4 regions of the Clostridium sediminicola genome follow, and region 1 is predicted to be linked to each of the others. Evidence: riboswitches for the same ligand, from Rfam matches in the RefSeq annotation. Region 1 holds a riboswitch; each other region holds the start of a gene.
What was found. Region 1 has a riboswitch for cobalamin ahead of ACQ3F0_RS15190 (ABC transporter substrate-binding protein). Riboswitches for the same ligand answer to the same signal wherever they lie in the genome.

Region 1 (2,209 bases):
TATCTAATATTAAATCTCTATCAATCAATAAACTAACTGCTTGTCTCATTCTCACATCATTAAAAGGAAATCTATTACCATTAACTAGAATATAATGAGTAATTGTATTTGGTTTGTAAGATATGGCAAAGTTTTCATCTTTTATAAGCTCTTTTGCCATAACAGGCTGAATTGCACCCAGGTCTATAACACCCATTACTTCACCTGATTTAAGTGCAGAATATCTTGTATCTGGATCAGATATTACTTTTATTTTAATATTTTTTGCAAGTGCTTTTTCACCATAGTACTCGTCATTTCTTTCAATTATTGTATACTCATCTAGTACATTCTCTTTTAATTTAAAAGGCCCTGTCCCCATAGGTAATCCATTAAAGTTTCCTTCATCATCAAAGTTTTTTGGACTAAACATTGCACTACCAAAATCAGTCATAGCGAAATCAAGCGTTGGTAATGCTTTTTCAAAAACTAACTCAACGGTATAATCGTTAGTCTTATTAACTTCTAATAAACCCGGGTAAGTTTTGTTTATATCCATAGAGTAAAAACTTGATGGCTTTTTGCCAAGTTTCATTCTGTCAAAATTAGCTATTACTGCATCCGCATTTAACACTTCTCCATCATGAAAAGTTACACCTTTATTTAATTTAAATGTCCAAACTGTATAATCCTCATTAGCAGAATATGATTCAGCTAACTTTAGAACTGGGCTACCATCCTCTGCCTTTGTCAAAAGAGGTTCCCAAACCATAAGTACTGAACTGCAATAATAAGCATCCTTCTCTCCAGGTGCTATGTTTCTTGTGCCTGCAATGACAATCTCTTCTGTATTCTCTTTTTTGTTTTCTTCTGCCACATTGTTATTGCTATTACTATTGCTAGAACACCCAACAATTCCTATTGCTAACATTAAAATTAAAAATACTGAAACGATTTTGTTGATAATTTTCATAATAAATTTCCTCCTAATTATTATTTGTGTATATAGAAAAAGCTTTGACTTCCGTATGAAAGTCAAAGCTTAACAAGAAATTTCTATGTATAATAAAACTTTTTTACATAAAAAAATAAATTTTCTCCACTTTGTATTTCAATCTTTCATCGGAAGATCAATACTTACTCTGTATAAGCAGGTTTCCTGACTTATGGATCTTAGCTTTTTCTCACCTTCCCAGAAAATTCCAGTGGCATTATTGAAAAATCGCTCTCCATTTACAGTGGCCGGACCGCTCAGGATTTTCACCTGATTCCCTATTACCTTTGACCAATAGTCAAAGCACTTAAACAGTTTTATTAAATTTTCCCTAACATGTTTAATGTTTCTACAATATTATACACTATTTGTGAATATTAGATATAATAAAATATATATTTCTTGTAATTTGTTTAGAAATTATAAGAAACATATATTTTATTTCTACAGTAAATTGTTATTATTTCTTAAATATTTTAATTAATCTCATTATAGATTCAGTTGTTTTAAGCAAATTTTCTTTGCAATTAATTTTAGCTTTTTCAAAAGGTTCTGGCTTTAAGTTAGTTGTAAAAACTGTTGTTATTCCTTTCTTATAAACTTCTTCAATTTCATCACCAATTGCTCCAACTACAGCTATCACTGGAACATTATATCTTGAAGCCTTTTGTGAAATACCAATAGGAACCTTTCCTCTTAAACTTTGACCATCAATCTTTCCTTCTCCGGTAATTACCAAATCAGCATTAGATACTACTTCATCAAATTTTACTGTATCCAAAACAATATCTATTCCTGATTGTAATTTTGCACCGGTGAAAGCAACTAATCCAGCTCCTAAGCCACCAGCCGCGCCAGCACCTGGTACATTTTGTATATCTATCTCTAAATCTCTAGCTAAAATACCTGCATAATTTTTAAGATTATGATCTAATAATTTTACCATTTCTTCATCGGCACCCTTTTGCGGAGCAAATACATAAGCAGCACCATTAACTCCATATAAAGAATTATTCACATCACAAGCAGCAATTACTTCACAATCATTTAGTCCATCTATTAAACATGAATTATCTATTTTATCTAAGTGCTGTAATCCGCCACCATTTAAATCAATTCCATCTTCATTAATATCTAAAAATTTAACACCTAATGCTGCAGCCATTCCAATTCCACCATCATTAGTGGCACTTCCTCCAATGCCTACAATAATTTTTTTACATCCTTTATCTAACG
Region 2 (2,209 bases), on a different contig from region 1:
AATTTCGTGTATTCCTCCTAAAAAATGAATTATAATCGCTCCTGGTGCAGAATTCTTAGCCATTCCTTTTCCAAATACATAATATGCACATAAAATACCTAGCCCAGGTCCTGGATTTGCTTCTAATAAGAAAAATACTGATTTACCTAATTCTTGTGCTTGCGCTATTCCAAGTGGTGATAAAACACCATGATTAATCGCATTATTTAAGAATAATATTTTTGCTGGTTCTATAAATACTGAAGCTATTGGTAATAAATTTGCAGTTACCATTGCTTCTACTGCATTGCCTAAAGCTATAGTAAGATTTAATACTATAGGTCCAATTCCTAAGAAAGCTAACATTGCTAATAACATAGATATAATTCCTGAGGAAAAGTTATTAACTAACATTTCAAAACCTGTTGGTATTTTTCCTTCTACTACATCATCAAATTTCTTTATTGCATATCCACCTAGTGGACCCATTATCATCGCACCAATAAACATTGGTATGTCTACTCCAACAACTACTCCCATAGTTGCAACTGACCCAACAACACCACCTCTAGTTCCACCAACCATTTTACCGCCTGTATAACCTATTAGTAATGGTAATAAGTAATTAATCATTGGCCCTACTAAACTACTCAAACTTTCATTAGGTAACCAACCTGTTGGAATAAATAAAGCTGTAATTAATCCCCATGCGATAAATGCCCCAATATTAGGCATCACCATGCCACTTAAAAAACGACCAAATACTTGTACATTATCTCGTGTTGTTCTTGTTTGCAAATTTGTAGCTGTGTTAGCCATACAATCTCCCCCTATAAATTCCTGATTTTTATGAATAATATTTTAGTATAATTTCATTTTTCAGAATTTTCTTTTAAATGTATCAGCTGATTACAATTTGATTATATTCCGTTAAATCTAGCTATACAAGGAAAAGAAAGGCTCTAATTGTCAGTATAAAATAGTGACAAAACTAAAGTGTATTGGAATTAAAGCGATTACATAAACTTTGTCTTGCAAAAAATTTAAAAGGAAGCTCTTATCATTTCTAAAAAGCTTCCTTTTCAATGTAAAATTTTTTATTTACCTTTTATCTTTCATGAAGTTAAAAGATTTCTTCTCAATTTATAATTACGCATCCTTGCTTCTCTATACTTTGCTCAATCTTCTCTTCAGTTGCTGGTGAATTGAAACTAACATCTACAGTTCCCTTGGCAAGATTAACTTCAACTTCTTTAACTCCCTTTACATTATCTAATGTTTTTTTTACTTTCGTCTTTCTATCTGCATTAATCAATCCTGATACTTCATAATGAATTTTTTCCATGTTTACCTCCTTATATTAATATATATTTTTATTATTGGAAAAAAACAAAAAAAATATAGCCCCTAAAATTTTTAGGGCCTATATTTTTTGGTATTATTTATTTGGAAGAAATGTCTTGCGAAATTAATTTAATTGAAACAATTTTTTATATTTTAATTATAACTAAATATATTTATATTTTCTTACTATGTTTTTTGATTTTTTGCATTTTTTTTGTAATTTTAAAATAAACCTATAAAAATATTACAAACATTAACTTAATATAATATTTAGCATAATAAAAAACCTACAACAACTGTGTAGGTTTAGTAATCATTTTATATTATATACAATGTCATCATATTAGTATAAAATCTAAAAGCTGACCAAAATGCACAAATATAACCTCATACTTCCCACCGAAGCAGTTGCCAAATTTTTTAGGCAGGTCTCCTGACTTGTAGATCAACTTACTCTCCTGACTTCCCGATTTATATCAGTGTCTTATAAGATTTCATACCTACTTACAGTAGCGGGGGCTGTAAAGGATTTTAACCTTTTTCCCTATTATCTTCAAAAAAATTGAAGCACCCAAAAATTAACTATTTAATTTTACTATCTCAGTATATATTATTAGATCCACATTGTCAAATGTTTTTTATATTTAATATCCTTTTCCTAGATTCACTATATTACTAAGTTCTTCGCCTCTAATATAACTTCTCATATTATTATATATTAAATTAAATCTTCTTTCATTTCTCATTTCAGAAATCCAAGAATTATGAGGACTTACTATAACATTTTCCATTTCCCATAATGGATTATCTAAAGAAAGTGGTTCCTGTTCAAATACATCAAGAGCTGCTGCCCTTACTTTACCATTTTTTAAATTCTTTATTAACT
Region 3 (2,209 bases), on a different contig from region 1:
TATTTGAGAAAACCGCTTCCGTTCTTGTCATAACTTTTTCTTCTTGCATAACAGTACTAATATCCAGTAATTTCAATCCCTCTATTTCATCTAATTTTGTTTCAGTATGCATAGGATCTTTTATAATGTTTCCTAACATCTGATATCCACCGCAAATTCCTATAATTTTTCCACGCTTGCTGTATTCAATAATCTTATCTTCAATCCCAGCATTTCTAATACTTAATAAATCTTCTATGGTATTTTTACTTCCCGGAATGATTAAAACATCAGGGTTCTTAAATTCATCTACTCTTGTAATATATCTAACACTTACATCTTCTTCAATATTTAACGAATCAACGTCAGTGAAATTTGATATATGCGGTAGCTTAATAACTGCTATATCAATTGGTGCATTTTGTTCTTTATTAAATGTTACTGCACCATCTTCATCTTCTAATTGTAAATTAAAATATGGTACTACTCCAACGCAAGGAACTTTTATTACATCATATATCATATCAAGTCCTGGTTTTAGTATTTCCACATCTCCTCTAAACTTATTGATAATAGTTCCTTTAACTCTAGCTTTTTCATCTTCATTAAGCAATATCATTGTCCCCGCAAGAGATGCAAAAACTCCACCCTTATCTATGTCTCCAACTAATAAAACAGGAGCATCTACTAATTCTGCAAATCCCATATTTACAATATCATTGTCTCTTAAATTAATTTCTGCCGGACTTCCAGCACCCTCAATTACAACAATGTCAAATTCCTTTTCTAGCTCTTCGAATTGTTCTTTAAGCATATCTTTAAATATTGGTTTAAGGTTATGATATTCAACAGCAGTATAGTTTCCGTATACTTTTCCATTTACAATTACCTGAGAATTCTTATCTCCCGTTGGTTTTAACAAAATTGGATTCATATATGCTTGTGGTTCATGGCCAGCAGCATACGCTTGTAAAACCTGTGCTCTTCCCATCTCTTTTCCGTCAAGTGTTATATAAGAATTTAAAGACATATTCTGAGCTTTAAATGGAACTACCGAATATCCATCTTGTTTAAATATTCTGCAAAGCGCCGCAGTAAGTATGCTTTTCCCAACTGTAGATCCTGTTCCTTGAATCATTATTTTTGACATATTACTCCTCCCAAAACTATTATTATAATTCCAAAAAATAAAACAACACACTTCCAGAGTGTGTTTGTAAAAATCTCCAATTAAACAGAGAATCAACCTTCCCTCCGAAAGTTATTCCAAAAAACTCTTGGCAGGTCTCCTGGCTCTGATTTCTACCTTATCTTACCTTCCTGTTTTCACAGTGGTTACAAAGATTTGTCCATCATTACAGTAGCGGGGGCTGCTGTGGTATTTCACCACATTCCCTTTTCACCAACTAATTGGCACCAAAATTTTTTCTTATTCACATGTAAGTATAGTTTATTATAACTAATTTAATTTATCAAGGAATTATTTTTTGACATATACAGTTCTTTTGGTAATATTTTTAGCATTATAAAACTGCTACCCCTATTATCAAAACAAAAATCTCAATTATTTCATTGTTTGCACCTAAAAGGTCTCCAGTTAACCCTCCAATTTTGTACTCACAATATTTATTAAATACAAATGTTACTAATGCACTTATCAAAATTAAGCTAATTGCAACAATAATATTTAACAATAAACTACTAATTACTACTGTTATTATTAATGAGGTTAAAAGAATCGGTAGATTTATATTTCCTATAAAAATATTCCCTGTTCCATTTTCTTTTGCATTCTTTCCTAAATAAGCAATTAATACAATTGTAAATCGTGATATAACTGGCACTACAATAATAAAACATAAATTTCTATACTGAAGCAAATTTTCCATAGTTGTATATCTTAATAAAATATCAAAAATAATTGCTGCACAAGCAAAAGTTCCTATAGTACTATCTTTCATTATTTCAATAATCTTATCTTTACCACCTTTGAATGCATAAAATCCATCACATAAATCTCCTAATCCATCTAAATGTAAAGCACCTGTGACTATAACAGGAATCATTATTACCAATACTGCTAAAACATTAAATGATAAATAGTCAAATAATAATTTTGCAAAAATAAACTGAATTCCTCCTATTATCAATCCTATTATAGGAAAAAATATAGCACCTTTCCTAAAGTTCTCCTTTTCACATTGCAAATTTTTATTTATTGGTATTCTTG
Region 4 (2,209 bases), on a different contig from region 1:
TAGGTGCAAATAAACTCATAAGAGTTAAGAGTTTAAGGAATATGTCAATTTATGCAAATTTAGTTTCAGGGATTATAGTTTGTGTAGTTTCGTTGGTGTTTGGAGAAGGATTGGCCAGTATATTTATCAAAGAACAAGGGACTATTGAGTTAGCAACATATATATTAAAGTATTTTGCATTTTCATTTTTATTGACAGGGATAAATATAACTTTAGCCACTTATTATACTGCTGTTAATTCACCAGTGTTATCAGGAGTATTGTCATTATCGAGGAGTCTAATAGCACTTCTTATAGGGTTACTATTAATGCCAATGATATTTGGAGACAAAGGTATATGGATGGCAGTAATATTTGCTGAAGTTGTTACGGTGATTGTGGGAAGTTTATGTGCAAAACGGTATCCATTTGGGATCATTGATATTAGAAAAATTAAAAGTAATAATTTAATTGAAAAAATATTATAATGGCAGTGATTAACTTTTATCTTGACATAGTTTTTTTAGATTGATAATATGTATTTAACAATAGAATATTGCAAATATTATAGGTGATTGCCATAAAAGGTGATTAGAGGGAAATGGGTTAAAAACCCATGCGGTCCCGCCACTGTAATGAGGAGCGTTCTAATAATTTGCCACTGAGAAATCGGGAAGGTGTTAGAATGTGTTGATACTAAGCCAGGAGACCTGCCTATAAAGTATAAATAACAAACTTACGAGGATAAGCTAATGTTATGATTTTGTATGATATTTATGCATTTCAATAGTTGTTTTAATTGGAAATTTATTAAATATCATATATCGTATATTAGAATTATGAACTGTTATCCTTTGATAGCGGTTTTTATTTTTGTAATAAAAGCTGCGGACTTACAAAGATAAGGAGGAGAAAATATGAGCAAAATTAAAAGAGGGTTAGGATTAGTATTAATTACAATTTTTATGTTCTCTTTTGTTGCATGTGGAAAGACTATAAGTGACATTAATAAAAATACTAAGGAAAAGAAAGTAGAAGAAAATAAAGAGATAAAGAAAGAAGAAATAAAAACTTTATATCCACTAACTATTATAGATTCTTTGAAAAGAGAGGTTAAGATAGAAGAAGAACCTCAAAAAATTATTTCTATTGCTCCCAATATAACTGAAATAGTATTTGCATTAGGAGCATCAGAGAAATTAATAGGAAGAACTGATTATTGCACTTATCCACAGGAAGTATCGAAAATTGAATCAATAGGAGGGATGCAAGATCCTAATGTGGAAAAAATTGTTGAGCTTAAACCAGATGTGGTTATTGCATCTACTCATTTCAAAAAAGAAATCTTAGAAAAATTAGAATTATTAGGAGTAAAAGTTGTTGTTTTGTATGGAGAAGAAAGCTTTGATGGAGCTTATGAATCCATATTAAAAGTAGCAAATATACTTAATAAAAATTCTCAAGCTGATAAAGTAGTTAAAGATATGAAGGAAAAAGTAGAATTTGTAATTAATACAGTTAATGATGTTGAAAAACCTTCTGTTTATTACGTTATTGGGTATGGAGAAGGTGGAGATTATACTGCTGGCAAGGGAACATTTATTGGAGGAATTATAGAAATGGCAGGAGCTAATAATGCTGCTTACGATGTAGATGGATGGTCTTATAGCTTGGAAAAACTAGTTGAGAATGATCCTGACATCCTTATTTGCTCAAATAAATGGGATTCAAAGACAGGAATTCAAGCAGCAAATGGATATAAAGATTTAACTGCTGTTAAAGAAGGAAAATTAATGGAGATTGATAGTGATCTGATACAACTTCAAGGCCCAAGATTAGCTGATGGTCTAGAAGCTATGGCAAAATTAATTCATCCCGATTTATTTGATTAGTTTTATGAAAATAGGTGACATAATGGATTACGCTAACAAAAAAAAATATTTTAAAGAAAAATTTTTTATAATGTTAATTTTTTTATTCATAGTAATAGTTATTTCTGCTACTTTAGGAGTTGCAAATGTATCATTTTTAGATTCTATTAGAATTATTTTAGATAAAATACCCTTAATAGAAAAGTTAATAAATACTAATGATATAAAAGAAGTTTACCAGAAGATTATTTTAATGATAAGATTACCAAGAATATTATTAGCAGGGCTAGTAGGAGCAGGGTTATCAACTGTAGGATGTTCTTATCAAGGAATATTTAAAAACCCTATGGCTGACCCTT

Region 2: linked by a shared signal. The riboswitch ahead of ACQ3F0_RS12575 (heavy-metal-associated domain-containing protein) and the one ahead of ACQ3F0_RS15190 (ABC transporter substrate-binding protein) in region 1 are both predicted to bind cobalamin.
Region 3: linked by a shared signal. The riboswitch ahead of ACQ3F0_RS25810 (cobyric acid synthase) and the one ahead of ACQ3F0_RS15190 (ABC transporter substrate-binding protein) in region 1 are both predicted to bind cobalamin.
Region 4: linked by a shared signal. The riboswitch ahead of ACQ3F0_RS09180 (ABC transporter substrate-binding protein) and the one ahead of ACQ3F0_RS15190 (ABC transporter substrate-binding protein) in region 1 are both predicted to bind cobalamin.

The regions. Positions count from the first base shown of each region.
Region 1 is NZ_BAABMF010000009.1:96,520-98,728, reverse strand. It holds gene ACQ3F0_RS15190 (ABC transporter substrate-binding protein) at 1-952, opposite strand, end outside; cobalamin riboswitch at 1,112-1,299, opposite strand; gene ACQ3F0_RS15185 (glycerate kinase) at 1,434-2,209, opposite strand, start outside.
Region 2 is NZ_BAABMF010000006.1:183,886-186,094, forward strand. It holds gene ACQ3F0_RS12570 (PTS mannitol transporter subunit IIBC) at 1-798, opposite strand, end outside; gene ACQ3F0_RS12575 (heavy-metal-associated domain-containing protein) at 1,118-1,324, opposite strand; cobalamin riboswitch at 1,730-1,913, opposite strand; gene ACQ3F0_RS12580 (phosphoglycerate dehydrogenase) at 1,968-2,209, opposite strand, start outside.
Region 3 is NZ_BAABMF010000037.1:10,223-12,431, reverse strand. It holds gene ACQ3F0_RS25810 (cobyric acid synthase) at 1-1,129, opposite strand, end outside; cobalamin riboswitch at 1,242-1,415, opposite strand; gene cobS (adenosylcobinamide-GDP ribazoletransferase) at 1,503-2,209, opposite strand, start outside.
Region 4 is NZ_BAABMF010000004.1:59,531-61,739, forward strand. It holds gene ACQ3F0_RS09175 (MATE family efflux transporter) at 1-467, shown strand, start outside; cobalamin riboswitch at 532-711, shown strand; gene ACQ3F0_RS09180 (ABC transporter substrate-binding protein) at 897-1,871, shown strand; gene ACQ3F0_RS09185 (FecCD family ABC transporter permease) at 1,894-2,209, shown strand, end outside.